Regions from separate parts of the Pseudoalteromonas translucida KMM 520 genome, predicted to be linked through region 3. Evidence: predicted binding sites of a transcription regulator. Region 3 holds the regulator's gene; each other region holds the start of a gene.
What was found. The regulator FliA, encoded in region 3, starts transcription of late flagellar genes. The targets are predictions, from matches to a motif close to CTAAAGNTNNNNNNNNNNNNGCCGATA.
Positions count from the first base shown of each region.

Region 1 (10,715 bases), 370 kb from region 3:
CGCGTTTAGCGTTATTTACTGCACAGGGACGTAGTAAAGGCATTGCTTTTTTAGCCACAGGGGAGCAATTTATTGCATGGCTTGAGCATTTTGAACACCTAAATATTAAAACAGTACTAGCTGATCACGGCGTTACGTTTTCAATTTATTTTAAAGATAACAGCGGAAATAGCCATGAAATTACCTCCCATGACTATACGCAGATTAAAACTGTGTATCCGCAGGTATTATTAGGCTCGCATACAGCCAAAAAGAGCTAACTAAAATCGTTCCTGATGAGCATTTTTTATGGCAATAATATCGTCAATTTTGCCAATGAATAGCTCAACTAATTGCGGGTCAAAGTGCTTTCCGGCTTGTTGTTGCATATGTTCTAGAGTTTGCTCTATGCTCCATGGCTCTTTATAGGGGCGTTTTGAAGTAAGTGCATCAAATACATCGGCAATGGCAACAATACGGCCTTCTAGCGATATGGCTTCTCCTTTTAGGCCATTGGGGTAGCCAGTACCATCCCACTTTTCATGATGTTCAATTGCCAGCACATGCGCCAGTTGTAATAGTGGCGATGATGAGTTTGCTAAAATTTGTGCACCAATTAAAGCGTGCTCTTTCATGTGGGTAAACTCATCGGCAGTTAGTTTTCCAGGTTTTAGCAAAATGGCATCCGGAATACCTATTTTACCTACATCGTGCATAGGGGCTGCTTGGCGTAATAATTCGGCGTGTTGCTCATCCATACCCAGCGCCAATGCAAGTACTTTGCTGTATTGACTCATACGTATAATATGCTCACCGGTATCGGTGTCTTTATATTCTGCAGCACGACCTAAACGCTGTACTAAATCGACATGAGCTTGTTTTAGCTGCTCAGCTTGCACTAACGATAGGTGAGTTTTAACACGTGCCCTTACAATAGCAGGGCTAATTGGTTTGGTTATATAGTCTACAGCGCCTAGTTCAAAACCTTTAAACTCATCACTTTCATCACTTAGCGCAGTAACAAAAATAATAGGAATATGCGATGTAGCAGGGTTAGCTTTAACAATTTGGCATACTTCAAAGCCATTCATATCGGGCATCATAATATCGAGTAAAATTAGCTTTGGCAGTTCTTTTTCAAGTAATGCTATAGCGGCAGCGCCCGATTTAGCAAACGACATCCTATATTGATTACCAAGCACCTCGCGCATTACTTTTAAGTTTGCAGGCTCGTCGTCAACAATTAATATACGCGGCTTATCTAGAATAAAATCCATTAATTAATACTCATTTTTCGGTTAACTTTTTAAGTAAACTTGCTAATTTAACTTGCGCGTTATCAAAGTCGAATTCATCAAAGGCACTGGCTATTTCATCTATATCTACTTGTACTGATGTTACGCATTTACGTTGTAACTGATCGAGAAGATCATCATTAAGTTCGGCATTTTGTGCATCAGCATAGAGTTCTTGGCAAATTTCTATCAGCTCAGATATTGATAACGGCTCAGCATTGTCGATAAGTTTGGCAGGCTCTTTACATATAGTGCTTGCTAATAATTGGCCGATAAGCGCCAATTCAGTTTTTATATCTGCCAAAGCGCTGGTTAGCGCAGCTTCATCGTCTGCGTTCTCTAAGCGCGTTAACAGTGCCATTAAGGTTAATAATCCTAAATTACCAGCCACACCTTTTAAAGTATGAATAAGCGTATAAACACTTTTAATATCGCTTAGTTGTAGGTTAAATAAGCTTACAAATTGCTTTTCGTTGGTATTAACAAATTTAGTAATTTCGGTAAGCTGTTTACATTTAGAGCCCCACAAAGCTAACCCTTTTTCAAAATCTATGTGCTTGGCATCGGGGTCGGTTTGCGCAATTAATGTTTCTTTGGCTAAGCCAAGCCCAAGCACCAGTGCTATTTCTTGATTAAGTTGGTTTATATCAACCGGCTTATTAGCAAACCCATTCATGCCTGCATTTTTAGCGGTTAGTTTATCTTGCTGTAATACGCTGGCTGTTAAGGCAATAATAGGCGTAAATTTTATTTGTTTTAGCTGCTCCAATTCACGAATTTTAATGGTGGCTTCAATACCGTCACATTCAGGCATATGAATGTCCATTAAAATGACATCAAAGTCTTGCTGATTAAACGCCTCAATTGCTTTTAAGCCGTTACTTGCAGTGGTTACAGTGTGTTGATCTCGCGAAAGTAATATAGAAAGTAGCTCTGTATTTTGTTCTATATCATCAACCACTAATATTCTAAGCGGAGGCAATTGGGTATGTAGGCCTTCAAAATAATCTATTTTATTTTCATCACCAACAGTAAAAGGTAATGAAAAGTAAAAGCAGCTGCCTTTATCAACTTCACTCACTAAATCAATTGAGCCATGCATAAGCTCTACTAATTGTTTACTTATTGTTGTACCTAAACCTGTGCCACCAAATCGACGTGTGGTCGTGCCATCGGCTTGCACAAAAGGCTGAAAAACCGCTTTAATACGATCTTTAGCAATACCAATGCCTGTATCTTGTACTTCAAAAAATAGGTGATTATTTTGTGTGGTACTTACGGTAACAGTAACAGCGCCTTGCTCGGTAAATTTAATGGCGTTACCAATAAGGTTTGTAAGTATTTGCCTAAGGCGGTCGGGATCACCGTAGTATGCGGTGCTAACTGATTTATTAATATTAAGCGTTAAATTAAGGTTTTTCTTTTTAGCTTCTAACCAAAATGTGGAAATAATACTGTCGATAACGGGCTTTAAATTAAAATGCACAGGCTCAATGGTTAGTTTTCCACGTTCTAACTTTGCAGAGTCGAGAATCTCATTAAGCAGGCGTAGCAAAGAGCGTGCTGCACTATTAACCGTAACAAGGTGCTTTTGCTGCTCTTTACTTAGCGGTGTATCCATTAGCAGATCGCTAAAGCCAATAATTGCATTCATAGGGGTGCGTATTTCATGGCTCATATTTGCCATAAAAGATTGTTTAGCATTGGCAGCTTCTTCTGCTTGCAGTTTAGCGTGCTCTAATTTTGCTTCATACTCTTTGCGCTCAGTAATATCAACAAGTACACCATCAATCCACTGTGCAACATCGGTATTATTAAAGTCAAAACTACCTTTCTCTAATACCCATACAGTTGCGCCGTTGCGATGGCGAATTCTATATTCAACAGAGTATTGACGCTTTTCAGTAACGGCATTAGTGAGCGTGGTAATAATCTTTTGTTGGTCAGACTTTAAAATCAGGTCTGTAAACTCAATGTGTTGCTCAATAAATTCATCCGGTGTATAGCCAGTTAAATCCAATATACTTGGGCTAACAAATAGCATGGTCCAGTTAGTATCAAATTTACATCTAAAGGCAACGCCTGGCATATTTTGCATTAATGAGCGATATTTTTGCTCATTTTCAACGACCGTTTTTTGTAGTGCTCGTTGCTGCGTTAAGTCAGTAATAAAGCCAACATACAAAGGTGGTTGTCCAATCTGCGTCACTTGGCCAATACCAAGGCGCACAGGGATCAAATGGTTATCTTTATGTTTAGCAAAAGTATCGCGGTTTATGCCTATAATAGCGCTTAAATCAAGAGTCATATCGCCAGATGATGACGCATTGTTTAGGGCGTTATTATCATTTAAAAGAATCTGTACACTTTTACCTTGTAACTCATGTTCTTGCCAACCTAAAATCTTACTCGCTGCATCATTAAAGCTTAAAATAATACCTTGATGATCAATAGTCACAATGCCATCTATTGCTGTTTCTAATATGGCGTTTAACCGCGACTCGTCGGCTGACTTTTCTTCAAGTAGCAGTTTATAGCGTACCATGCCATTAATCACAGCAACCACGCTGGTTATTGCAACAGTTGCAGTGGCAACCGCAATTGCAACAAATGTAAGCCCTGCAGACGCATTTTCGTCTGCGTAAATAAGTGGGGAAGTTGCTACAAAACGGGTGGCTGCCATACCCATATAATGCATACCAGTAACGGCAAAGCCTAATATAACGGCGCTGGTTGAACGAATTTGTAATTGTGATAACCGAGGGAAAATTATTTCAAGATTAAAGCGGCTATATAAAGCTATAAACGATAGGGTAACGGCCACCAAAATAGACAACCCAAACATAACTGGGTCATACCGTAGCATAGGCGCAAGCTCCATCGCCGCCATACCACTGTAATGCATGGTGCCAATACCCGAGCCTAATAATACCGAGCAAACAGCTAATACTTTAAAGTTACCATTGCTTTTTACCAGTATAGATACTGCATATTGGCACGCCAAAAATGCCGGTATAAAAGAGAGTAAGGTAATAGTTGGGTTATATTTAATATTAGTACACAAGGAAAAAGCCAACATACCAATAAAATGCATGCTCCAAATACCCGCAGAAAAAACAGCAGCTGCGGTTACGGTAGCTAAACGTTGATAGCTTGGAAAAGTAGTTTTTTTAGCTAAATCAATGAGTTTTGTAGTAAAAAAAGCGGCAAATATCACTATTAAAACTGAAAGAGAAACCAAGAGAGGATCGTAAACCCCGTTTATAATTAAACTAGGATCTTGGTCAGTAATAAAGAAAGCTGATAACATGGCGGCTCTAAATAGGCATTTTAATCGCGTAGTTTAATAGAATTAATTAATTAATAAACCGTTAATTTTATGATTGCTGATTAAGCTATAAATAAACGACGCTGCATTAACTAACCATTAGACGAAAAGTAGCCCCTAGCTAGTATAGTGTGAGAGATTAATTTGTTTGCCTACCAACTAAAAAAAAGTACCCGAAGAAAGACCGTTGCTATTAAAGTGCATAATCAAAATGTAACGGTATATGCACCCCACCATTTACAAAAACACATGCTCGATAACTGGTTATTAGAAAAAAAATCATGGGTTGAAGCGCAACTGCAAAAACAGCTTACTTTGGTTGATACAAAACAGTATCCACTTAAGGACAAAAAAACCTGTATTTTTTCAGAAGCAATTAATTTAACGTTTCAGCAAGGTAATACCTCTACAGTGGAGCGCCAACAAGATGGCCTGCTTATTACCGTTTCTGCTCGTGTTAAGCACCAGCAGCAAAAATACCAATTACTTTTAGAGGCATATTTAAAAGAGCAGTTAACCGCATACATTGAAATGCGACTTAATGACTTTTGTGCGCAAATGCAAGAAGCGCTGCCTAACGATTTAAATATTGCAGTTTATAAACGCAAATGGGGGAGTTGTAATAGTAAAAGAGCGCTAACATTTAACTTATTATTGATTGGTGCACCCCATAGTATTATTGATTATGTAATAGTGCATGAGCTGGCGCATTTACGGTATTTAAATCATAGCAAAGCATTTTGGCAGCGCGTAGCACAATTTTGTCCCGACTATAAAGCAAGTACGTTATGGCTAAAGCAACATGGTATGAGTTTACAATGGGTATTTTAATGTTTAACTAAGAAAAAGCACGGAGATTACTAACAAGGAATGTAGTAACTATATAAATAGAAAATAAGTAGAAAAGTGGTGGAGGGAGCTGGATTCGAACCAGCGAAGGCTGAGCCGTCAGATTTACAGTCTGATCCCTTTGGCCGCTTTGGCCGCTCGGGAACCCCTCCAAATGCAACGGCGCTGATAATAGCAAACATCGTATTTAAGTAAAGAAAAAAGCTAAAGAAAAATGAAATAAAGCCGATAAATAGGTATTACTTACTTCAATCGGCTAAAGTCTATGCAAATCGGTGATTTGTTAATCACAGAGAGTCAGCTCAATACTCGACTCAATAAAAGTGTGCATGAAAAGCGCCGAGGAGAGTTTGCGCTTTTACTCGCTATGCTATCTCATGATGCACTCGATTTTAGCCAATTCCATTTACCAAAAACAGAAATTGAAGATTCAACTGTTGGCGAAGACACCCTTCGTAAACAAATTGGAGCAGGTCCAAAGCAACTTTTAGCGCCAGATAAGTTTGATATGTTGATAGGGCAGTTTAACGCCTCACTATTAATGCAAGCAGGGGAACGCGCTGGAATGGGCGATATTAAATTAAATCACTGTTTAAACCCTGAACCACTGTTTATAAGAGGTGATGTAAGCCATATTCCGCTTCAGGTGCGTGATAATTGTGAATTAGCAGTGCGCAGGCGTATAAATTACACACAAACGCAACTATCTAACCCGCAACTCGATGCTGCTGCCTTTTACGAAAGCCTAAATAATGATGCGCTACACCACCCATTGCATTTAGTAAGTGCCTAATTATAAAGCATACGCTGTAACTGCTTTGCTATTGCAATAACCAATCATATTAATAGGACTTGGCAAACGATTGTGCCACCACTCTAACTATTAAGTTACTTGTCTGTAATATAAAGCCGCTAACTCTCTACACTTAGCGCATTTTAGCGATACTTTATTTTATTAATGGATTAATAATTGATTTAATATAAAAAAAGCATCCAAAAATTAAATGCAATTGCTATAATAGGCTCAAATGGTATGACATTAAATGCCGTTATCATTAAACCAAGGTAATTAGGAACGTAATGAAGAAAATATTCACGCTAAATCACGAGAAAATCAAATATCCTCGTATGGTTGACGCCGCAAAGCATGAAGTGAAAAAATATTTGAAAAGAGAGCGTAACAAAACTCTACCACTCGATGCTGATTACTGGGCGTTTGATTGTAAGTTTGGTAATACCGCTGAAGATGCACAAGTAGTGCACGTTGCAGAGCTTAGTAATCATATAAGCGAAATAGAAAAGCAAAGCTTAACTTCTTTTTATGTAGAAATTTTAGCGCGCCCAGCTCAACGTCAACAACCAGATCTGGATGACGACGAATAAGACGCTTATAAAGTAATTTGCGTAATTTTTAAAATGGGCCCTAGTGGCTCATTTTTTGTTTGTACGTTTATACAAATACGATTTAAACCTTGAGTATTCAAGTGCAAGCAGCTTATAAGCAGTGCTTATAAGCAGTGCTTACTTTCAGTATTACCCTGAAAATTATGGCCGGTGATTTTCTAAAACAATTAACAACAACTCTGCATCGCCATTTTTATATTTGGGTGTTGATTGTAAGTTTGATTAAAAACCTCAGCTTTATTACATTTGCATAACATAAGACTGTATTATACTGTGTTAGTTGATAATTATAGAAAACAGTAGTATTTATGCCATTAAATTATGCCGATAGCGATTTAAAACTTAGCCTTAAAACCTCAAAAGTCCTCATTGTTGATGATCAGTTACTTAGCTTAATTGTACTGAAAAAAATATTATCAAAGCACTTTATTGTTAACACCGCCAATAGCGGTGAACAAGCAGTTGAAATATGTAAATCTAATACTCCCGATATCGTACTGCTGGATATTTCAATGGATGGCATATGCGGTATAGAAACCTGTTTAAAACTTAAAACGACGACACAAACCCAAGACATTCCCGTTATATTTGTTACCTCCTTTGAAAACCAAGAAGAGGACTGCTGGGAAGCGGGTGCGGTAGACTTTATTCAAAAACCGATTAACCCAGAAACCTTATACAGAAGAGTAAGAGCGCACTTAACGATTAAGCTGCAACATGACTTATTAAGTCAAAAAGTGTTTCTTGATGACTTAACTAAAGTATTTAACCGTCGTTATTTTGATACTCATATTAATAAAATACAATTGAGTGCATTAAGAGAGAATGCAGAATATGCTTTATTACTTATGGATATTGATTACTTTAAGCAATACAACGATATTTATGGACACGTAGAAGGCGACGTTGTTTTACACTTAATTGCTCAAACAATTGCCAACAGCCTGCAAAGGCCAAGCGATTTTGTTGCCCGATATGGCGGCGAAGAATTTGTGGTTGTGCTACCCCATACCAACGAGGAAGGCGCTCGCTGTGTTGCTGAAAAAATTAAAAATAACATATCTGGCTTAGGTGTTTTACATAAGTACTCAGAGTTTGAATTTGTCACTATAAGTATAGGTGGGGCTACATTATTGCAATCAGACGAAGGCAACATGGATATTTTGCAACGCGCAGATAAAAAAATGTACGCAGCTAAAGCACAAGGGCGAAATACAGTGTGCTTTTAAAGCGCACTGTACCAAAATATGCGGTAGAGCAGTTATTAACGCAGGCCTATAGGTATGTAAATTGCCAACAGCTGCTCGAAAGCAAAGTTTAATTTTAGCCATACCACAGCGCTCAATAACAGCCAATCCTAGGCATGGCTATTAGTATTTAAGGTTCAGTTGCCTGTAATTACGTACTTTACTCACCGCACAGTTAGTTGCAGCTTGTTATACGCTATGACACTTTTTATATTTTTTGCCACTTTGGCAAGGGCAGTTATCATTTCTGCTTATTTTAATATCGGCTACCGGAAATAGTGTGCCATCAAGGTAGCGCCACTGCCCACCTTGTTTAATAAACAACGATTTTTCGTGTAACTCGCAATACAAGTTTTGGTAAAAGTAATTTACTTTAAATGTTACAAATCCTTCGCTTGCATCGTGCTCAGTGTCGATAACGGTTAGCTTTATAAAGCGGCAGCTATCTGCAAAGTCTTTAATCTCTTTTACAGGGTTTTCTGCCTGTTTTTCACTTGCATAAGTTTGATAAACATAAGTTGCATTTTTAAGTACATATGCGCTGTAGCGAGCACGCATAAGTTGCTCAGGTGTTTCAGCTATTTGTGATGCTAAATGAAGTGGTTCACAGCAGTCAGCATAATTTTGCTGGCTGCCACAAAAGCAAGGAGAAGTCGTTAATGAGGTCATAATATTAATATAAAGTGTTTAAAACACGAGTTTAACAAGCTTATTGAGTCAGTGGTATCTCAAGGTTGTGAGTATTTTTAGTAAAACAATAAAGCTTAGTATTTGTAGTGCTTAAATTTAATGATAATTGTGTCAGCTGTTGATCATTAACAATATCAGTCCAGGTAATTACCGCAGCAAAGTTTCCGTTGTGCAGCGCCGAGCTAAGTACATACTCTAAGTTTACTAAATGTTTTTGCCTGATCACCAGTAATTTGCTGGTATCAATGGAGCATGAATCAAGTAAAGCTTTACTCGGAACATGGTCAGGTGCAATCAGCAGTGTCCATGCATTTAAGCTATTGTATTGGTGTAATACTTTAAGCAATTCAAAGGTTGCTGAAATTTCATCTTCAATTTGAATTAAATTTACACAATCACTTTTATCGTCTTGCTGATAACTTTTAACGGTTCTTACGGTAATAGGCTGTAACATAAATTTCTCACTCACTGGGTTTTTATACAGTACCCATATACAGTAGTTTATACAGTGTTATGGTGCAAGTGTTTTTTTGCTAATTATTTGTACAGTCATTCAGTTTTAAATTTTTACACGGATAAAAAAACAAAAATAACTATTAAAAACAGAGCGTTAATATTTTAGATTTGTACTTTATATTTTTTACTAAAATTATGCGGCGAATAACACCTATACAGTACTTTATGCTCTATTATTTACGTTAAAGTAAAACTAATTATTTAGCATGTAAGCACGGTAATTATTATTTTTAAAACCTAAAGTACATACGTATTACCGTGTCATATTTATTATTTCAGCTACTTCAATAACTTAATGCATAACAAGGTAAAATGTCCGGTATTTCGCTATTTTTATGCTAAAATCTCGCCACTTTTTACTACCTTAAGTTTGTTATGCTCGAAGCCTTATTTAAAATCCGCGCAAATGATTCCTCAGTACAACGTGAATGTGTTGCCGGTATGACTACTTTTATTACTATGGTTTATATTGTTTTTGTTAATCCAGCAATGCTTGCTCAAGCAGGAATGGATCAAGGCGCTGCGTTTGTAGCTACATGTATTGCAGCTGCAATAGGCTGTTTTATTATGGGCCTATGGGCCAATTATCCGTTAGCGTTAGCACCAGGTATGGGATTAAATGCTTTTTTTACCTATGGCGTTGTTTTAGGAATGGGTTATACCTGGGAAGCGGCATTAGGTGCTGTGTTTATGTCGGGTTGTATATTTTTATTTTTAAGCTTATTTAAAGTACGAGAGTGGATTATTAATGCCATTCCACTGGTGCTTAAACAAGCAATAGCGACCGGTATTGGTGCTTTTTTGGCGCTAATTGCGCTTAAAAGTGCAGGGATCATAGTATCTAGCCCTGCAACCTTAGTGCAGCTAGGTGATATTACTGCACCTGGGCCATTACTTGCTATTTTAAGTTTTTTTGTAATTGCGGCATTGTTATATCGCGACTTTAAAAGTGGTGTGTTAATTAGTATTTTACTGGTAACTGGTATTGCTCTGGCTTTTGGTTTGGTTGAATATAAGGGGGTTATGTCTATGCCGCCGTCAATTTTACCAACCTTTATGCAACTTGATTTTAGTGCGGCATTTGAGCTTTCAATGTTGAGTGTTATTTTTGCATTTTTATTTGTAGATTTATTTGATACCTCAGGCACCTTGGTTGCGGTCACGCAAAAAGCAGGGCTTGCAGATGAAAAAGGCAATATGCCACGTTTAGGGCGCGCCCTTAGCGCTGATAGCACTGCAACTATTGCCGGTGCAATGTTAGGTACATCTACTACTACCTCTTATATAGAGTCGGTGGCTGGTGTTTCTGTAGGCGGACGCACAGGCTTAACAGCCGTTGTTGTGGGTATTTGTTTTTTATTGATGATGTTTTTTGCGCCACTAGCGCAAATGGTGCCAGCCTATGCC
Region 1 is NZ_CP011034.1:1,247,001-1,257,715, forward strand. It holds gene PTRA_RS05910 (VOC family protein) at 1-260, shown strand, start outside; gene PTRA_RS05915 (response regulator) at 261-1,256, opposite strand; gene PTRA_RS05920 (MHYT domain-containing protein) at 1,267-4,584, opposite strand; gene PTRA_RS05925 (M48 family metallopeptidase) at 4,747-5,433, shown strand; tRNA gene PTRA_RS05930 (tRNA-Tyr) at 5,510-5,603, opposite strand; gene PTRA_RS05935 (VC2046/SO_2500 family protein) at 5,717-6,244, shown strand; gene PTRA_RS05940 (DUF6172 family protein) at 6,532-6,834, shown strand; gene PTRA_RS05945 (GGDEF domain-containing response regulator) at 7,164-8,084, shown strand; gene PTRA_RS05950 (YchJ family protein) at 8,292-8,771, opposite strand; gene PTRA_RS05955 (SulA-like leucine-rich domain-containing protein) at 8,812-9,246, opposite strand; gene PTRA_RS05960 (NCS2 family permease) at 9,684-10,715, shown strand, end outside.
Region 1: the regulator FliA is predicted to act here: its motif matches at 5,656-5,682, upstream of PTRA_RS05935 (VC2046/SO_2500 family protein).

Region 2 (10,715 bases), 1.6 Mb from region 3:
AAAATAGCTACATTACTGCCTTGCTTAACAACATCGGCTTTACCAATTTCAAGTAATTGCATATTAGTCGCAATTTCTGCCGTACCAGCACTACCACGCGGATAACGCACAGCAACAGGGCAATTAGCTTGATAACCAGTGTATAACATGTGGCGACATTCGTTTGTATCGCTTGGCGCCATAATGACCATATTTGGAATACAGCGCATAAAGCTTAAATCGTACGCACCTTGATGTGTTTCGCCGTCAGCGCCAACAATACCAGCACGGTCAATGGCGAATAGCACAGGTAAGTTTTGCAGCGCTACATCGTGAATTAGCTGATCGTATGCACGTTGTAAAAAGCTTGAGTAAATTGCGACAACGGGTTTTAAGCCTTCACAAGCAAAACCAGCGGCTAGGGTTACAGCGTGCTGCTCGGCAATCGCAACATCAAAATACTGATCAGGATGCTCTTTTGAAAAACGCACCATGCCAGAGCCTTCGCGCATAGCCGGTGTTATCGCCATTAACTTGCTGTCTTGCTCAGCCATATCACATAACCAATCACCAAATACTTTTGAAAAAGTAGCAGCACTTGGTTTAGATTTAGGTAAGCTAGTTGTGCTTGGATCGAATTTTGGTACGCCATGGTAACCAATAGGGTCGGCTTCAGCGGGTTTATACCCTTTGCCTTTTTGGGTTTTTATATGCAGTAATTGCGGGCCTTTTAAGTTACGCATATTACGCAGCGTATCTACCAACATGTTTACATCATGGCCATCAATTGGACCAATATAATTTAGGCCTAATTCTTCAAAGAAGGTACCAGGGATCATCATCCCTTTAATGTGCTCTTCCATTTTACTGGCAAGTTGCTTAACTGGCGGCACACCCGAGAGTAGCTTTTTACTACCTTCGCGAATGTTAGTATAAAAGCTACCCGATAAAATACGGGCAAAGTGATTTGTTAACGCGCCAACGTTTTCAGAAATCGACATTTCGTTGTCATTTAAAATGATCAACATATCTGATTTTACATCACCTAAGTGGTTCATGGCTTCAAATGCCATGCCTGCTGTAATAGCACCATCGCCTATAACGGCAACCGTTTTGCGTCCTTTACCTTCTTTTTGCGCAGCAATAGACATGCCCAACGCAGCTGAAATAGAGGTACTAGAATGGCCCACACTAAACGTATCGTATTGGCTTTCTTCGCGAAATGGGAAAGGGTGCAAGCCATCTTTTTTACGAATGGTGTGCATTAAATCGCGACGCCCGGTTAGTATTTTGTGTGGGTAAGCTTGGTGGCCTACATCCCATACAAGGCGATCATCTGGGGTGTTATACACATAATGTAGGGCCACAGTGAGCTCTACGGTACCTAAACCAGACGCTAAATGCCCGCTACTTTGCGATACCGAGTTGAGTAAGTAGTCACGCAACTCATGGCTAAATGCAGGAAGCTTATCTTGTGCTAAGTCTCGCAAGTGGGCTGGTTCGTTAACCAAATTAAGTAATGGATACTTGCTGCTATCAAGTGTCATGGTTTTATATATGTCCTTCGCTAACATCAACTAACTGTGCAAACGCGTTGTTTGAGTTATTTGCTGTTCAGTAATAATTTTAGTGCTAAGTTGCAATACGTTTAAGCCGTGTTTAGTGGTCACGTTCAATTAAATAGTTAGCTAGTGACGCTAAAGCACTGGTATCGGCGTCTATATTTGCTAACGCTGTATGGGCTTGTTGTATTAAGTTTTGCGCTTTTTCTTTAGCGCCTAGCATACCTAATAAAGCGGGATATGTCGCTTTATTCGCAGCGATATCTGACCCTTGAGGTTTACCTAAAGTAACGGTATCGCCTTCTACGTCTAAAATATCGTCATGTACTTGAAATGCAAGCCCTATGGCATAGCCAAAAGTGGCTAAATTTTCTAGCGTGTTTTGACTAACATTGTTTGAGCACAAAGCCCCAAGTGTAATTGCACAGCTTATTAGCGCACCGGTTTTTAACTTATGAATACGCTCAAGTTCAGCCACAGTTATTACTTTATCAGTAGCTGCAATATCAAGCCCTTGGCCTGCCACCATACCTTGTAACCCAGAGGCATGTGCCAGTTCAGCAATCATTTTAACTTGAGCTTTGGCACTGCAACTAAAATTATGCTTGGCTATTAACTCAAATGCTAAGGCTTGCAGTGCATCACCCGCTAAAATTGCGTGTGCTTCACCGTACACTATATGACAGGTTGGGCGTCCGCGACGTAATTCATCATCATCCATAGCCGGTAAGTCATCGTGAACTAACGAGTAGCTATGAATACATTCTATAGCTGCGGCAAGTACGTCTAAATCTTGCTTATCTGCGCCAAGCATTTTACCCGTTGCGTAAACCAAAAAAGGACGCAATCTTTTGCCGCCATTCATTAAACTATAATGGGTGGCTGCTTTTATGGTCTCGTCAGTATTAAGCGATTGGTCAAAATAAAGGTTAAGGGTATTGGCTACATCGGTTTGAGCATGTGTAATAAGTTCTTTAATAGTCACGGCTATTCCATATCATTATCAAAGTCGGTTAATGCAGACTTCTCATCTTTGCCCATCAAAATAGCGACCTTTTGCTCAGCTTGTTGCAACTTACTAGACGATGCGCCTGCCAAAGCAATGCCACGCTCAAACTGTTTTAATGACTGCTCAAGCGATAAATCACCTTGTTCCATTTCACTAACGATTGTTGTTAATTCTTCTAGTGCTTGCTCGAAACTTAAGTTTTCAGGTTTTTTAGTCGCCATCTTTATTTCAACTTACATAATAAATTTAGAAGTCAATTTTAGGGGGAATGCTAAACTAGGTCAAAGGATGAAATGGTTTTTTCGTTAATAAACGTTTTATGTTTTAAAAAATTGATAATTAGATAGATAACACAAGTTGATCTAGAATAGTGCTTAATCCGGCTTTTTATGTTTATCTATAAAAAATGGCTTAAGCAATTCAGTATCTTGCCGATAAACAATTAATAACAAACGTTTGCATATAAAAGCAAAAACCTTTGGAGGGAATGTGGATTTAGCAACCATTATTGGGATCCTTGGCGCAATTGGCTTAATTGTCATGTCCATGTTTATGAGTAGTAGCGGTGAAATGGCTATGTTTTACAACACGCCCTCTGTTGTAATCGTATTTGGCGGTTCATTATTTATCGTTTTATCAAACTTTACTATGTCACAGTTTTTTGGCATAGGTAAGGTGGTTACCAAAGCGTTTATGTTTAAGCTTGAGTCGCCAGAAGAGCTAATTGAAAAAGCAGTTGAGCTTGCAGATTCAGCACGTAAAGGCGGATTTTTAGCCCTTGAAGAGGCAGAAATACCGAATCCATTTATGCGCAAAGGCGTTGACATGCTAGTAGATGGCCACGATGCAGATGTAGTGCGTGCCACTTTGCAAAAAGATATCTCATTAACTACAGCACGACACGAGTCAGGTGCTACTTTATTTAAATCTTTGGGTGATATAGCCCCGGCAATGGGAATGATAGGCACCTTAATTGGCTTAGTTGCGATGTTATCTAATATGGATGACCCTAAAGCAATTGGTCCGGCTATGGCGGTGGCGTTGTTAACCACATTATACGGTGCATTTTTAGCAAACGTAGTGGCTATTCCGATTCAAACAAAATTGGAGCTGCGTAAAGACGAAGAGGCAATGAATCAACGTTTAATTTTAGATGCGGTTTTAGGTATTCAAGATGGTCAAAATCCAAAAGTAATAGAAGGTATTTTGAAAAACTATCTTGCTGAATCAAAACGTAAAGTAAACACTGAGGATTAACTATGTCTGATCAAGAGTGCAAGTGCCCACCCCCAGGTTTACCTGCGTGGATGGGGACATTCGCAGATTTAATGTCGCTATTAATGTGCTTTTTTGTGCTCTTGCTTGCGTTTTCTGAAATGGATGTACTTAAATTTAAACAAATTGCTGGTTCGATGAAATTTGCATTTGGTGTACAAAATAAAATAGAAGTAAAAGATATCCCCAAAGGCACATCAGTTATTGCTATGGAGTTTACTCCGGGCAAGCCAGAGCCGACGCCGATTGAAACAATTCAACAACAAACGGTAGAAATGACCCAGCAAATGTTGGAGTTTCAGGCGGGGGATGAAAGCTCAGCAGGCGGAAGGCAAGAACAGCGCGGCGATAAACGTGGTGGTGAGTCGCGTAGTACTTCCAAAGAGCAAGCATCGGAGCAAGCAATTTCAGCGGCCGATCAACAACAAACAAACGACTTAGTGAAAAAAATTGCCCAGCAGTTAGAAAAACAAATAATTGATGGTGCCATAGAACTTGAATCATTAGGGCAGCAAATAATCATTCGAATTCGTGAAAATGGCTCTTTTCCTTCGGGTAGCGCATTTTTACAACCTAAGTTTAAACCCATTATTCAAGAAATTGGCGTGCTATTAAAAGATGTACCTGGAGAAATTACAGTGTCGGGGCATACCGACGATTTTCAGGTTTCAAACGAGTTATATATTAATAACTGGGATCTTTCATCTAAGCGCGCAGTTGCAGTAGCCAGTGAACTGCAAAAAGTAGTTGGATTTGATAAAAATAGAATGATGGTAGTAGGACGTGCTGAAACCCGGCCGTTAGTACCAAACGATAGCAATGAAGATCGCCGTCGTAATCGACGGGTCGAAATATCTATTTTACAAGGAAAAGCCAAAGAGTCTGATCCTATCGATGTAAGGTAGCAGTCATTTTATTAAAAACACACTTGGTTTAAGTAAACACAGTGCTATTGATTTTAGGTGACTTTTAGTCAATTTTGACTAAAAGTCACCACCTCAGCCAAATACCTCAGAACTCTTAAATAGTTCGATTTAATAAAAACATCCCACACTGTAAATTGATATGCTAAACTACTGTTTATATAAACAGTAAAAGAGCTTGCTTATGAAACTCTATATTGCCGAAAAACCATCATTAGGGCGCGCCATTGCCGACGCGCTACCAAAACCGCACAAAAAGCACGATGGTTACATAGAAGTCGCAAATGGTGATTGCGTATCTTGGTGTATTGGCCATTTATTAGAGCAAGCCGAACCCGATGATTACGATGAGCGCTTTAAAAAGTGGCAGTTTGAGCACCTACCTATCATTCCTGAACAATGGCAATTAAAAGCAAAAACTAAAACTCGCAAGCAGCTTACTGTGTTAAAAAAGCTAATAAAACAGGCTACAGTGCTTGTACATGCTGGCGATCCCGACCGCGAAGGACAATTACTTGTCGATCAAGTTATTGAAGAAGCCAAAATAAGCAAAACCAAAAAACAGCATATTCAACGCTTATTAATAAGTGATTTAAACTTAGCTGCAGTAAAAAAAGCATTAACGACTATGCGCTCTAACCGTGAGTTTATTCCGCTGAGCGTATCAGCCTTAGCGCGCTCTCGTGCTGATTGGTTGTTTGGTATGAATTTAACCCGTGCTTATACTTTAGCGGGGCAAAAAGCTGGGTTTGGTAACGTACTGTCAGTAGGGCGAGTGCAAACACCCATACTTGGCTTGGTGGTTAATAGAGATAACGACATAGCAAATTTCGTATCAAAGCCTTTTTATGAAGTATTAGCCCATTTAGTCACCCCTGAAAAACAATCATTTAGTGCAAAATGGATACCCAGTAAAGCATGCGAGCCTTATCAAGACGAAGAGGGGCGAGTAGTAAATAAAGCATTGGCAGAAAACGTAGCCTCGCGGATCACACAGCAAAATGCTGAGCTAACGGTGCTTGAACAAAAGCAAAAAAAACAAACTGCGCCACTGCCTTATAACTTATCTGCTTTGCAGATAGATGCGGCAAAAGCATTTGCTATGCCAGCGCAAAAGGTGCTGGATATATGCCAAATTCTTTATGAGCGTCATAAGTTAATAACCTACCCACGTTCAGACAACCGCTACTTACCTAATGATCATCACCAAGATGCGTCTGCTATTTTAAAAGCAATAAGCGTTAATCGCGGGCAAAGTGTTGAGTTAGTAAATGCAGCTGATAGTAAAAAACGTAGTAAATGTTTTAACGATTCAAAAGTGGCTGCGCATCATGCCATTGTTCCTACGGCAAAACAGTTAAAGTCGGCAAGTTTGGGTGGCGATGAGACAAAGGTTTATCAATTAATATGTCGTCATTATTTAATACAGTTTTATCCCGACTATATTTATAACGAAACTAAAGCAGAAGTAACTATTGCTGGCGGGTTATTTAAAGCAAATGCAAAGCAAGATGTAAGCTTGGGTTTTAAGGTGCTAATGGGTAAGTCTGAATTAAAAGATGAAGCCACGCTACCGCCTTTAACAAAAGGCATGTTACTTTTTTGCTCGCAAGGAGAGGTTGTTGAAAAATATACCTCACCGCCAGCGCACTTTAGTGATGCGACTTTACTTGCAGCCATGACAGGCATAAGCCGGTATGTACAGGATCCGCAAATAAAAAAAGTACTTAAAGACACCGATGGCTTAGGGACAGAGGCAACACGAGCGGGGATCATTGAATTACTATTTAAACGCCGTTTTTTAAAACGCGAAGGTAAATTAATTAAAGCAACCGAAACTGGAAGTGCACTTATTAGCGTGCTACCGCAAGGTTTAGTTCGCCCCGATTTAACCGCTAAATGGGAATCGAGCTTAGGTGATATTGCACAGCAAGTAATGAGCTATCAGCAATTTTTACAGCCTTTACTTGCCGACTTAAATAGTTTTGTACAACAAGCTGCAAATTGCGATAGCAATGTATTTGCAAAACTGCCTAAAACTTCAGCTAAAAAGCGTTTTGTTAAACGTGGTCAAAAAACGCCTTATAAAAAATCGAGTTATAAAAAAAGCTCTGTTGTTAGTTAATTACAGAGCTATTAATTAAAAAAACTATTGATTAAACAAAGCCACTGCTGCATTACTCATGGCTTTAATGCCAGTTGGTAGTGCGACTTTATAGTCTGGGGCAAACTTACTTGAATGCAGTGAATGCAGTGAATGCAGTGAATGCAGTGAATGCAGTGAATGCAGTGAATGCAGTGAATGCAGTGAATGCAGTGAAGGCAATGTTTTGCCTGTTTTTATTGCGTTTGCATATTTTGTTTGGTTAACGCCACCGAGCCAAAATAGTGTGATAGGAATATTTTCGTCAGTGCGGCCATATAGGCCAAAGTCTTCACCTGCCATTACAGGGAGGGTTTCAAGCACATTATCATCACCAATGGCGCTGGCAATACTTTGGCGCACAAGATTGGTTTGTGCTGGGTTATTATATGTAGATGGAATTGACTCATCCTCATGTACTTGCACCTTAGGGTAGAGCGCTTTCTCAAGGCCTGCACTTTGTGCAATACCGGCGGTAATGCGTTTAATTGCTGCAATTTGTGCATTTCTAATATCAGGGTTATAACTGCGTAATGTAAGTTGTAACTTTACTTCATCAGAAATAACATTATGTTTTGAGCCACCACGAATAGATCCAACAGTAATAACAGATGGCTCTAATGGTGAAAGCTCACGACTCGTAATAGTTTGTAGTGCAAGCACGGTGCGTGCAGCAATAATAACCGGATCAATAGTGGTATGCGGATAAGCTCCGTGTCCGCCTTTACCCTTTATAGTTATATCAACAGAATCGACGCTGGCCATAGTATATTCGTTTTTCATCGCAACTTTACCGGCAGGTACACTTGCACTTACATGTAGCGCAATTATGTGATCAGGTTTTGCATATTTACTAAATAAACCTTCTTTTAGCATAGCTTTAGCACCACCGCCCACTTCTTCTGCGGGTTGTGCCACCATCATTAGCGTGCCTTGCCATGCATCTTTGTGAGCTATTAGTTGTTCAGCAGTACCAATAAATGAGCTCATATGTATATCGTGACCGCAGCCATGCATAACACCTACTTTTGCGCCGTGCTCATCTATTACTGTTACTTTAGAAGCATACGCCTTGTCTGTTTGTTCTGTAATAGGTAAGCCGTCGGTATCGGTACGTATCATTACTGTCGGGCCATCACCATTTTTGTAAATACCTACAACACCAAACCACCTACATTGCTTGTAACTTCAAAACCAAGCTTATTTAACTGCGCTGCAATTTTTTTTGCGGTTTGTTGCTCGTGGTACGAAAGCTCGGGTGATTGATGCAAATCGAGGTAAAAGCTTTCTATTGCAGGCATGCTGCTATGTAAATTTAAGTCTAATGATTTAGCCGCCAATACAGGGCTAGCTAATAATAGCGCTACACCTAAGTAAGTTAACTTCATGATTTTCCCTTATTGATATAAATGTATATCCAAGTGATTTAGATATATGACTTGTAATAATTATGTTCACCACCATATAAAAACCTAAATAAATGAATATGGCAATCAATTCAATGAGCAACATAGTTAGTATCAACGCGCAAAATTTTCAGCAAGTACTTGGCGAAACATCACAACAAAAGTTGGTACTGCTAAACTTCTACTCAGCGCAAAGTCCTGAATGTATTAACCAGGCTGCAATATTAGATAAATTAGCCGCTGAATATAACGACTATATAGTAGTAGCAAATTTAGATTGCGATGCAGAGCAAGCTCTGGCTTCGCAATTAGCGCAACAAGTTGGTTTACAAACACTCCCCACACTGGTGTTGTTAAAAGACTCAGCACCCGTTGATGTATTATCGGGTGCCCAAGCTGAGGCACAAATACGTGAAGCATTAGCTAAACATTTACCCGCTCAACAAGACCTACTATTAGAGCAAGCAAAGCAAGCATTATTAAAATCAGATTTAAATGCCGCGTTTAATTATGCAAAGCAAGCTTACGAAATTGACAACAGCAACGCGCGTATAAAATTAGTACTTGCAGATATATGTATTCAAATTCATAAAGTAGATGAAGCGCAAGCACTAATAAATACAATAGATGCACAAGAGCAAGATACTTACTTTAATAATATAAAAGCAAAATGCGAAGCTGCGCTTGAAGCAAAAGATTCACCAGAGATAAAAGAAAAGCAGCAGCAAGTAGAAAAGTACCCAAATGACTTAGAATTAAAAGAAGAGCTAAGTGTTTTACTCAATGAAGCCGGCAGAAAAGAAGAAGCATTAGATGTACTATTTACAGTGCTGCAAAAAGATCTGAATTTCAACGAAGCAAAACCAAGTTTTTTAGCCATTATTGCCTCTTTACCCGATGGAGACGCACTTGCTGCCAAGTATCGCCGTAAGCTATATAGTATTTTGTACTAAAACTTAATAGCTATTACTTTTAAAAGCACCTTATCTAGGTGCTTTTTGCATTTTAAGTTTATAGCAATATAACAGTGAGCTTGTTTAAGGAGTAAAAAACGCAGTTATCCACAGGGTTTTGTGGGTAACCTGTGGGTCTGGGTTGTGTATCTTTGGGGTAAAAATTAAATGCAAAAAAGGCGATAAAAACGCTTGCGTAAAATCTGCGGCTCCCTATAATGCGACCCCACAGAGAAGGGAAACGCCGAAGCATAGCAAGGCACGAACTACTTAGAGAGTTAAATAAAACTTCGGTTTTAAATCTTCCAAAAAGAAAGTTTAAAACAAAGTGTTGACTCGAAAAATAAAGGATGTATTATACGCATCCCTTGAGACGCTAAAGCGAATCAAAACGTTCTTTAACAATATAAAGCAATCATCTGTGTGGGCACTCGTACAGATTGAGTTCTAACAGCCAAACTGCTTACTCTTTATGGGTAATTAGCGAGGCAAACAAATTAGAGTCTCAATTGAAACTGAGTGACCATATGTTATTAAAAGATTCAGCCTTGAGCTGTTTTGATTTTACTTTTTTTAAAAGTGAAAATAATAACGCACAGTCAATTCGTTTTTGGCAACAAAAACAAAAAATTCAGAATTCATTGAGCTGTCGAAAGACATAAAACTTTTTAATTGAAGAGTTTGATCATGGCTCAGATTGAACGCTGGCGGCAGGCCTAACACATGCAAGTCGAGCGGTAACAGAAAGTAGCTTGCTACTTTGCTGACGAGCGGCGGACGGGTGAGTAATGCTTGGGAACATGCCTTGAGGTGGGGGACAACAGTTGGAAACGACTGCTAATACCGCATAATGTCTACGGACCAAAGGGGGCTTCGGCTCTCGCCTTTAGATTGGCCCAAGTGGGATTAGCTAGTTGGTGAGGTAATGGCTCACCAAGGCGACGATCCCTAGCTGGTTTGAGAGGATGATCAGCCACACTGGGACTGAGACACGGCCCAGACTCCTACGGGAGGCAGCAGTGGGGAATATTGCACAATGGGCGCAAGCCTGATGCAGCCATGCCGCGTGTGTGAAGAAGGCCTTCGGGTTGTAAAGCACTTTCAGTCAGGAGGAAAGCGTGGTGGTTAATACCCATCATGTGTGACGTTACTGACAGAAGAAGCACCGGCTAACTCCGTGCCAGCAGCCGCGGTAATACGGAGGGTGCGAGCGTTAATCGGAATTACTGGGCGTAAAGCGTACGCAGGCGGTTTGTTAAGCGAGATGTGAAAGCCCCGGGCTCAACCTGGGAACTGCATTTCGAACTGGCAAACTAGAGTGTGATAGAGGGTGGTAGAATTTCAGGTGTAGCGGTGAAATGCGTAGAGATCTGAAGGAATACCGATGGCGAAGGCAGCCACCTGGGTCAACACTGACGCTCATGTACGAAAGCGTGGGGAGCAAACGGGATTAGATACCCCGGTA
Region 2 is NZ_CP011034.1:2,671,444-2,682,158, reverse strand. It holds gene dxs (1-deoxy-D-xylulose-5-phosphate synthase) at 1-1,526, opposite strand, end outside; gene ispA ((2E,6E)-farnesyl diphosphate synthase) at 1,639-2,526, opposite strand; gene PTRA_RS12350 (exodeoxyribonuclease VII small subunit) at 2,529-2,771, opposite strand; gene pomA (flagellar motor protein PomA) at 3,040-3,807, shown strand; gene PTRA_RS12340 (flagellar motor protein MotB) at 3,810-4,730, shown strand; gene PTRA_RS12335 (DNA topoisomerase III) at 4,933-6,873, shown strand; partial or broken gene PTRA_RS12330 (M20 metallopeptidase family protein) at 6,898-8,279, opposite strand; gene PTRA_RS12325 (tetratricopeptide repeat protein) at 8,393-9,250, shown strand; rRNA gene PTRA_RS12315 (16S ribosomal RNA) at 9,920-10,715, shown strand, end outside.
Region 2: the regulator FliA is predicted to act here: its motif matches at 2,961-2,987, upstream of pomA (flagellar motor protein PomA).

Region 3 (10,715 bases):
CATAAGACACCAGCCAACGCTCTGTGTGCTGGCTTTTAGTGTGGGTGTTGCGTAAGCGACGACGTAACATAATAGCGGCTACTCAACCACGACATTTGGGCGGTCAACCCGATAGGCTTCAAGCTTTAATTCAATACTTACCGGGCTTTCGCCTTGGCTTATTGCAATTACGCCCTCAGCAAGCATCTCGTGATAAAGCATTTTTTGCTCAACCCGCTGCTTTAACTTATTAGCCATAGGTAAAAATAATAAATTAGCTAAACCCACACCATAAATAGTTGCTATAAAGGCAGTTGCAACACCGGCTCCAAGCTTTTGCGGATCGGTAATAAACGACATTGCCTGAATAAGACCAAGCACTGCACCTAAAATACCTATGGTCGGGCTATAACCGCCCATAGCTTCATAAACACGGCTTGCCTCTAGCAAACGTTCGCGCTCTAGTAGTAAATCTATTTCCAAAGTGTCGCGCAGCTTTTGATCTGAGCAACCATCAACTAATAACCCAAGGCCTTTTGCAGCGTAGGCATCTGGGTGAGTAAGCGCTTCATTTTCAAGGGCTAAATAACCTTCTTGACGGGCTTTATGTGACCAACCTTTTACTTGCTCTATCGCATCTTCAATATTGTATTTAGGCGATACAAAAACCCAGTGCGTAATTTCTAGCATCTTTTTAAAAGTACTGGCTGATGTTTGTAACATTACAGCACCCAATGTGCCGCCAAGTACTATGATCAGCGCAGGCCCGTTAAATAATGCCGATACCACGCCGCCCTCTAACGAGTAACCTATTGCAATGGCGCCTAAGCCAATAAGTAAACCTAGTACGGAGAGTTTATCCACAGCCCACCTCTGTATTTAAACGTACTGCTACTTCATCTAATGGTAGACTTTCGCTCGCTAAACCAGCATTAGCAATGGCTTGTGGCATACCATAAACAACACAGCTTTTTTCGTCTTGCGCCCAAATGGTCGCCCCTGATTGCTTAAGCATGCGAGCGCCTTCACGCCCATCTGCGCCCATGCCAGTTAATACTATGGCTAGCACATCACCTTGGTACGCTTTAGCGGCACTGGCAAAGGTCACATCAACGCTTGGTTTATAACTAATGCGCTCGCTGTTATCTTCAAAAACTCGTAACGTTCTCGTTGCCCCACGACCATCAATCATCATTTGCTGACCACCGGGCGCTAAATAAGCCACTCCTGCTTGCAGCCGATCCCCTTGCTGCGCTTCTTTAACCCGAATTTTACACAAGCTATTTAAGCGTGCCGCAAAAGCCGGAGTAAACGCAGCAGGCATATGCTGAATTAACAATATAGGGTGCGGAAAATTAGCAGGAAGCTGAGTTAATATAGTTTGTAGCGCAACAGGTCCACCGGTTGATGTGCCAATTGCAACTAGTTGATAGTGCTTGCCACTCGCGCGCTTTGTTACTGTAGCACTGCGGCCAGTTACCGGCGTATTAGCAAAGCTTCGCTCTGGTTGCGCTACTGTTGTTGCTGTTTTGTTTGTTTGTGCAAACCTTGTTGCTAATGCGCTTGGCGCTGAAGTAGGTGTAAATAAAGGTTTGTTTACGCTGGGGGTTCTAGTGCTAGCAACACGTCTAATGCGTTGGCGGCCAATTTCTTTTACTTTGCTTTGCAGCAGCTTAATAGCATCTTCGTTATTGCGAGCAATGTCTTCAAATTTTTTCGGTAAAAAATCCATAGCACCGGCATCAAGTGCATCTAAAGTTGCAGTTGCACCAGAGCGAGTTAACGACGAAAACATTAAAATTGGCGTGGGGTTACTGGCCATAATTTCTTTTACGGCACTGATACCATCTAACACTGGCATTTCTACATCCATAGTGATCATATCAGGACGTAAACTCGCTGCTTTTTCTACAGCATCTCGGCCATTTACGGCAAAGCCAATTACTTTAATCTCGCTATCTAACTCAAGAATTTCACTCACTCGACGGCGAAAAAAGCTCGAATCATCAACAACTAAAACTTTAACGGCCATTTTGCTCTCTTATTTTTATTGTGTAGACGTATAAAGCATACGTCTACTTTATTATTTACCTGCGTAGTGCTTTAACATACTCGGTACATCTAATATAAGTGCAATACCACCATCCGAAGTAATAGTGGCACCTGCCATTCCTGGCGTACCTTGTAATAAAGCGTCTAACGGCTTAATAACCACTTCTTCTTGACCAATTAACGAATCAACCACAAAGCCAACTTGTTGTGTACCTATTTGTACAATAACCACATGGCCTTGCGCTTTACGGCTCGTACGATCGGCACCTTTAACCAGCCAATGCTCTAAATAAAATAAAGGCACTGCTTTTTTACGAACAATAATAGTTAACTGACCATCAACCACATTCGTTTTAGTAAGGTCTAAGTTAAATATTTCACTTACCCCTGCCAATGGTAGTGCAAATGTTTGCTCACTCACTACCACCATTAAGGTAGGTAAAATAGCCAAAGTTAACGGTACTTTAATTTCCAGTATGGTACCCACGCCTAGCTCTGACTCTATGCTAACCGAGCCATTTAACTGGGTGATTTTAGTTTTAACCACATCCATGCCAACACCACGGCCTGAAATATCAGATATTGCTTCTTTAGTAGAAAATCCTGGCGCAAATATTAGGTTGTAAGCTTCGGTGTTAGACAAACGGCTTGCTTGTTCTTGGTCAAGCACGCCTTTTTTAATCGCTATTTGTTTTAGTTTTTCAGCATCCATACCCGCACCATCATCTTTAATGGTAAGCAAGATATGATCCCCCTGCTGCGAAGCAGAAAGTGTAACGGTACCTGTTCTCGGTTTACCCGCAGCTTCACGATCATCTGGCATTTCTATACCATGATCAACTGAGTTACGTACTAAATGCACTAATGGATCGGCCAGTGCTTCAACTAGGTTTTTATCTAAGTCGGTTTCTTCGCCAACCAGTAATAAGTTAATATCTTTATTTAAGGTACGTGCTAAGTCGCGAACAACACGCGGAAAACGGCCAAATACTTTTTTGATTGGCTGCATTCGCGTTTTCATTACCGCACCTTGCAAATCAGCTGTAACAACATCTAAGTTAGATATTGCTTTACTCATAGATTCACTTTCTGAACTGGTGGCTAAGCTCACTAACCGGTTACGTACTAATACAAGCTCGCCCACCATATTCATAATTTGATCAAGGCGTTTAGTATCAACCCTTACAGTTGTTTCTGCTTGTGCAGGCGGCGCTTTTTTAGCAACTGGCGCAGCGGTATTGGTATTAGCACTTGCTGCTGCAACAGCCGCTTTTGGCTGTTCAACTTTATTAACTGCTACTGGCGAAGCTTTAACTACAGCAGCTTTAGGAGCCGTAACCTTGTTTACAGCTGCAGGTGTTGCCGCGCTTTCTTTAGATTTTGGCGCAGCTCCCTTACCATGCAGCTCATCTAGTAAAGCTTCAAACTCATCGTCACTTATTTCATCATCGTTAGTGCTAGCAACCTGACTTTGAGATGCTTGAGGTTTTGGTGTTTTATTTACCGCACCAAAACTTCCCACCCCGTGAAGCTCATCTAATAAGCTATCAAATTCATCGTCGGTAATATCGCCACTTAAGTCACTGCTATTACTTAATGACTCTTTTATTGCAGGGGCTTTACCTTTGCCATGAAGTTCATCAAGTAAGTTTTCAAATTCATCTTCGCTAATTTCATCAATATTCGCATCGCTTGTTGTGGCGTTTGTTGCAGCACTGGGTGCATCAAACAACTCATCAAATGCAAAAGGGTCATCATCTAAATTAGTATCTGGCGTTATTACTGGCGCAATAGTGTCACCACTAAGCTCTTCTTCTGTGGGCGGTAAACCTAATTTATGTAATATTTCGAGTAACTGAGGATCTGCTGGCTCTGGTTGCTCACGATTTTTTATCGTAGCAAACATTTCGTTAATAGTATCAAGTGCTTGAAGTATAACATCCATTAACTCAGAGTTAACCGTTCGCACTTTTTGACGCAGTAAGTCAAACACGTTTTCTGCGCCATGGCAGGCATCTACCAGCTCTGACATTGCTAAAAAGCCCGCGCCACCTTTAACAGTATGAAAGCCTCTAAAAATAGCGTTTAATAACTCAGTATCTTCTGGGTTATTTTCCAGTTCAACTAATTGTTCAGATAAAAGCTCAAGGATTTCTCCAGCTTCAACTAAAAAATCTTGTAATATATCTTCATCGACTTCAAAGCTCATGCAGTTACTCTCCTATTAGAAGCCCAAACTTGATAATAAATCATCAACTTCGTCTTGATCAGATACAACATCATCACGCGATTCTTTATCAATAATAGGGCCTTCAGGGCCTGCTAATGGTTGTGCAGCAATCGAGTTGTCTATTTTTTGTTGTTCTTGGCTATCGTTTTCATCTTGTGCTGCAAACGCAGTTAACAGATGAATTAAACTTTCTTCAACTTCGCGTACCAGCTCAATAACACGGCGAATTACTTGCCCGGTTAAATCCTGATAATCTTGAGCCATTAACACATTGGTCATTAATACTTGCAACTCATCGGTTTTAAGATGAGAGCTGTTCATAAACTTATCTATGCTATGACACAGTGTTTTAAATTCACCCAGTTCAAGATCGCGGCTCATTAAGCGATCCCAAGTTGGCTTAATATGCGAAATATCATCAGCTAATTGCTGGGCTAAAGGCAGGCTTGCTTCAACCGCATCCATGGTTTTGTTAGCGGCGTTTTCTGTCATTTCTATGACATAGTTAAGTCGCTTTTTAGCATCAGGAATGGCATCAGTGGTTAAATCTGTTATGCGGGTGTCAAGTTCAAATCCCTTTAAAGACTCGTGCAACTGCCGCGTTAATTTACCTACTTCTGCAAACAAATAGGATTGTTCTTGAGAGGCAGTTTCTAAAATTAACTGATCCGCCTTATGCTGCTCACCGTTTTCTAAAAAAGTGACCAGCTGACGTGCTTGCTCTAAAGTAATCTGAGGCGCAGCAGGTGCTGACATAAGCCTCTCCCCTTATTAACCTAAGCGTTCGAACACTTTTTCTAATTTAGTTTTTAATGTACCCGCAGTAAATGGCTTAACAATATAACCATTAACGCCTGCTTGGGCTGCTGCAATAATTTGCTCTTTTTTAGCTTCTGCAGTAACCATTAAAACCGGAAGATGCTTTAATTTATCATCTGCGCGTATTGCTCTTAACAAGTCAATACCTTGCATGCCAGGCATATTCCAATCTGTTACCACAAAGTCAAATGATTGATTTTGCAACATAGGTAAAGCAGTTGAACCATCATCTGCTTCTAAAACATTGGTAAACCCTAAATCACGCAATAGGTTTTTAATAATACGTCTCATCGTTGAAAAGTCATCAACAACAAGAATTTTTATGTTTTTATCCAAAACATCCTCCAGTGAGGCCTAAACCTGTATTTATTTATTTCTAATTTATCCAGTCATTGATTTTTGCTTTTAGCTTAATCATCGCCTGACCATGTATCTGACTTACACGCGATTCACTTACATCGAGTATCTGTCCAATTTCTTTTAAATTCATTTCATCGTTATAGTACAACGAAAGCACCATCGCATCTCGCTCTGGCAGGGATTTAATTGCACTTAATAATGATTCATTAAACCTTTCATTTTTAACGTTATTAAAGGGTTTGTCTAGTGCTAAATCGTGCCCAACAGGTGTTATAACATCCTCATCAATACCTAAATCTTCTATTCCTAGGATTTTACTGGAATTAACATCGGTTAAAATATGATGATATTGCTCGAGTGTAATTTCAAGCTTTTGGGCAACTTCACTGTCTTTAGGTTCACGATTCAGGCTGCTTTCTAATGCTGAAATAGCTTCTATAACTTGGCGGCTTTTACGATGTACAGAGCGAGGAGCCCAGTCCCCACGGCGCATTTCATCTAGCATAGCACCACGAATACGAATACCCGCAAAGGTTTCAAAACTAGCGCCTTTAGTGGCATCAAAGTTTTTTGACGCCTCTATTAATCCTATCATTCCTGATTGAATTAAATCATCGAGTTGTACACTAGGGGGTAAACGAGCAATTAAATGACATGCTACTTTTTTTACTAATGAAGCATGCTTTTCAACAATCATATTTAAATTTTGTGTTGATTCATATCCCATAGCTCTATTCACCAATGTAGTCATAGTTAGCCGTTAACGAGTTTCTCAATGAAAAATTCTAAATGACCTGAAGGCTGGTTCGGTATTGGCCACTTTGTTATTCTTGTTGCTAATGTTTTAAAGGCAAGTGCAGCAGGAGAACTTGGAAATAGTTCAACAATTACTTTTTGACGACGTGTTGCTTTACGCATATTTTCATCATAAGGAACGGTTGCAACCAACTCCATTGATATATCTAAAAATCGGTCTGTAACCTTTGATAGCTTTGCAAATAATTCTTGCCCTTCGCGTAATGAACGCACCATGTTGGCAACAATTTTAAATTTATACACGCCATGTTCGCGGCTTAATACTTTGATCAGTGCATAGGCATCGGTTATTGAGGTAGGCTCGTCACACACCACAACCAAAACATCTTGTGCAGCGCGAGAAAAACTCAGCACCATATCCGATATACCGGCAGCGGTATCAACAACTAATATATCAAAATCAGTATTGAGTTCGCTAAAGGCACGAATAAGCCCAGCATGCTCTGCAGGCGACAACTCAACCATACTTTGTGAACCCGACGTCGCTGGTACTATTTTGATCCCAGCGGGGCCTTCTACTAGTATTTCATCAAGCTCACATTCGCCAGATAACACATGCGATAAATTACGCTCAACACGTAGTCCAAGCATTACATCACAATTGGCTAAACCCAAATCGGCATCAAGCACTAACACTCTATTGCCTTGCTGGCCTAAAGCGATCGCAGTATTTAACGATACATTTGTTTTTCCAACGCCACCTTTACCGCCAGTGACGGCGATAACCTTAACGCCGTTATTATTATTTTTGCTCATTTTACGCAGGCCGCTTGCTTGATCTAATACTGTGTTAATCATACATCTCTACTGTGCTCGACGCCACTGATTGGTGTCGTGAATGTTGTACTTTTGTTCTCTTTAAATATAATTGCTCAGCTTTTTTCACTAGTTTTTCTGCATTTGCAACTCGAATATCTTCAGGTACTCGTTGACCATTAGTAAGATACCCTATTGGCAGGCGATTTTGAATCGCAATACTAATTATCTCGCCTAAACTTAATGATTCGTCGAGTTTAGTGAAAATACAACCGCTTAACTGTACTTTTTTAAAGTGTCTTACGGTTTCTTGTAACACATTTATTTGCGCAGTGGCACTTAATACTAAGTAATTACGAATATCCACACGCTGATTACGCATTAAGGTATTTAGCTGCTCAGTTAAACGTAAATCACGTTGGCTCATACCTGCAGTGTCAATAAGTACTAAGCGCTTGTTACGTAAATGATATAACACTTCGGCTAGTTCGTTCGCATCTTTAACTTGTTTAACCCCACAGCCAATAATACGGCCATACGTTGCAAGCTGCTCGTATGCACCAATTCTGTATGTGTCGGTAGTAATTAGTGCTACTTTATCGGCACCATATTTTTGTGCGCCTAATGCTGCGAGCTTAGCCACTGTCGTAGTTTTACCTACACCCGTTGGACCAACTAATGCGTAAACTCCACCTTGGCGCAAAATTTCGTTATTCGTGGTTTGCATTTGATCTTCAACCATAGTTAACAGCGCTTTCCAGCCCTGCTGACGCGGAACATCTTCAGGTACAAAACAAGCCATTTGCTCAGCAACTTCTTTATCGATTCCCATGCCTACTAAGCGGTCAATCATGCATGCGCGCGTTGGGTCACGGCGCGCCATATCTTGCTGCATTAAACCCGACACTTGATGCTCTAATAACTGGCGAATTGCGTTCATTTCTTCACGCATTGTGCTCATTGCTTCACTTTCGGTATTTTTAGTCGTGTGCTTTTGCGCAACTGGCGTGTCTAATTCATCAAAATCACGGTCTAGGTCATCAAAACCTAAGCTGTCAGCTTGTGTTTGTGGGCGTGCTTGCGCGGCTTCTTCACGCGCAAACATATTTGTAGGGCGTTGTTTAGCGACCGGCTCTTGATAATGTTCTGAGGTGTCTATACCTGATTGCGAAAACATTGAAGCCAACTCTGCTGAACGTGGACGCGGCGACTGGCGCTCTAATAATGCTTGTAAGCTGTCGGCTACCTTTGCTTGTGGCTCAGGTCTAGCACGCTGCGGCTCTGGCTTTACAAAGTTATGCATGCTTTGCGAGTGAACAGAATGTGCCGTACGCTGCTGCAGCGGCGCACTTTGTTGTGGCGCGGCGGCTTTAGGGGCTGCTTTGTCATAATCAACCGCTGCGACAATTTCTACGCCGTTTGCGAGTTTTTTATTAGACATAATAACCGCATCAACACCTAGTTCATCTTTAACTTCTTTAAGTGCTGTGCGCATATCTTTAGCAAAAAAACGTTTAATCTTCATGGTTTAACCCCTTTAAAATCTTATTGTTGGCCTACTGAGCTAACAATCTTGATCTGCCTTTCGTCTGGTATCTCTTGATAAGACATCACTCGCAATCCTGGAATGGTGTACTTAACAAAACGAGATAACACAGTGCGTAACATTCCTGACGTTAACAGTATTGAAGGTTCACCGGCCATTTCTTGATTTTGATGCGCTTCGTTTAATGACACTTGAAGTCGCTCTGCAAGTCCTGGCTCTATTCCGGCACCTTCGTCGCCTGCATTTTGTAATGACTGATGCAACATCTGTTCCAACTCGGGCGCCAAGGTTATGACAGGGATTTCTGAAGACATACCCACCGCATCTTGCACTATTAATCGACGCAGTGAAATTCGTACCGCAGCGGTTAAAACATCTGGGTCTTGGCTACGCGGGCCATACTCTACAAGGGTTTGCACTATTGAGCGCATATCGCGAATAGCCACCCCTTCGTTTAATAAATTTTGTAAAACTTTAACTATGGTAGTTAATGGCAATACATCAGGCACCAAGCCTTCTACTAATCTTGGGTGACTTTTTGCTAGCATATCTAATAGGTTTTGTACTTCTTCGTGGCCTAATAATAACGCCGCATTATTGGTGAGTAATTGGCTAATATGGGTGGCAACCACAGTCGCCGAATCAACCACGGTATAACCAAGCGATTGCGCTTCGTCTTTTTGATCAGGTTTGATCCACACCGCATCCAAGCCAAAGGCTGGATCTTTAGTTTCAATCCCTTTTATAGGACCAAATACTTGCCCCGGATTAATTGCCAATTCGTCGCCGTGTTTTAGCTCGCCTTCGCCACTTGATACACCCATTAAGGTAATTCTGTATGCATTTGGGTCTAGCTCTAAGTTGTCGCGAATATGTACCGGCGGCACTAAAAAGCCTAATTCTTGAGAGAGCTTTTTACGCACGCCTTTAATACGGTTTAACAGCTCGCCACCTTGGGATTGATCAACCAATGGAATAAGTCGGTAACCTACCTCTAAACCAATTACATCAACTTGCTGCACATCGTCCCAGCCTAACTCTTTTTGTTCTTGCTTATTGGCAATGCCTGTACCTACTGCGCTGCCATTAGCGGTTTCCTCAGCAAGTGCTGCTGCCGCTTTTAATTTATTTTGTTGAGTGTAGTAAGCTAAATAACCTAATAGTGCGCCCAAGCTTAAAAACGCTACGTGCGGCATACCAGGTACTAAGCCCATAATGATTAAAATGCCTGAAGCAATAAATAACGACTTTTCGTTACCGAGTTGTTTCTTAAATTGATCGCCCATGTTGTGCGACTCATTTTGACGCGTTACAACAATAGCAGTACCAATAGAGAGTAATAATGAAGGGAGTTGCGCAACCAAGCCATCACCTATGGTGAGCAAGGTATAAATTTCCATGGCATTGCCAAAGCTTAAATCGTGTTGGATCATGCCAACAAATAAGCCACCAACAATATTAATAATTAATATAACAATACCGGCAATAGCATCGCCTTTTACAAATTTACTGGCACCATCCATAGAACCATAAAAGTCGGCTTCGCGGGTTACTTCTTCGCGGCGCTCCCGCGCTTGCTCAGCGCTAATAAAACCCGCATTCATGTCAGCATCAATTGCCATTTGTTTACCCGGCATAGCGTCTAGGGTAAAACGCGCCGACACTTCAGAAATACGCCCAGCACCTTTAGTAATTACCACAAAGTTAATGATGATCAAGATTAAAAACACCACTAAACCTACTGCATAGTTACCACCAATAACCACAGAGCCAAAGGCTTCAATTACTTTACCGGCAGCGTCACCACCATTGTGGCCCTCAAGTAATACTACTCGGGTGCTGGCAACGTTAAGTGCCAAGCGCATAATAGTGGCGATTAGTAACACAGCCGGAAACATACCAAACTCAAGTGGTTTCATAGTGTATACAGTTACCAGTAACACCACCAAAGCAAGGGCAATATTAAAAGAAAATAATATATCAAGCAGGAACGGAGGAAGAGGTAAAATGACCATACCAAGCGCAGCAAGTACCATTAATGGTGTACCTACGCCTTTGGCATACTCTTTTTTATCTTTGTTAAGTTGTTGTAATACCGCTTTAAATCCCATAACCCTACAATTTCAAAAAATTGACACTACTGTGAAATTGCAATAA
Region 3 is NZ_CP011034.1:878,611-889,325, reverse strand. It holds gene PTRA_RS04130 (flagellar motor protein MotB) at 1-70, opposite strand, end outside; gene PTRA_RS04125 (flagellar motor protein) at 79-843, opposite strand; gene PTRA_RS04120 (protein-glutamate methylesterase/protein-glutamine glutaminase) at 836-2,011, opposite strand; gene PTRA_RS04115 (chemotaxis protein CheA) at 2,063-4,240, opposite strand; gene PTRA_RS04110 (protein phosphatase CheZ) at 4,256-5,017, opposite strand; gene cheY (chemotaxis response regulator CheY) at 5,033-5,416, opposite strand; gene PTRA_RS04100 (RNA polymerase sigma factor FliA) at 5,457-6,167, opposite strand; gene PTRA_RS04095 (MinD/ParA family ATP-binding protein) at 6,194-7,054, opposite strand; gene flhF (flagellar biosynthesis protein FlhF) at 7,047-8,537, opposite strand; gene flhA (flagellar biosynthesis protein FlhA) at 8,558-10,669, opposite strand.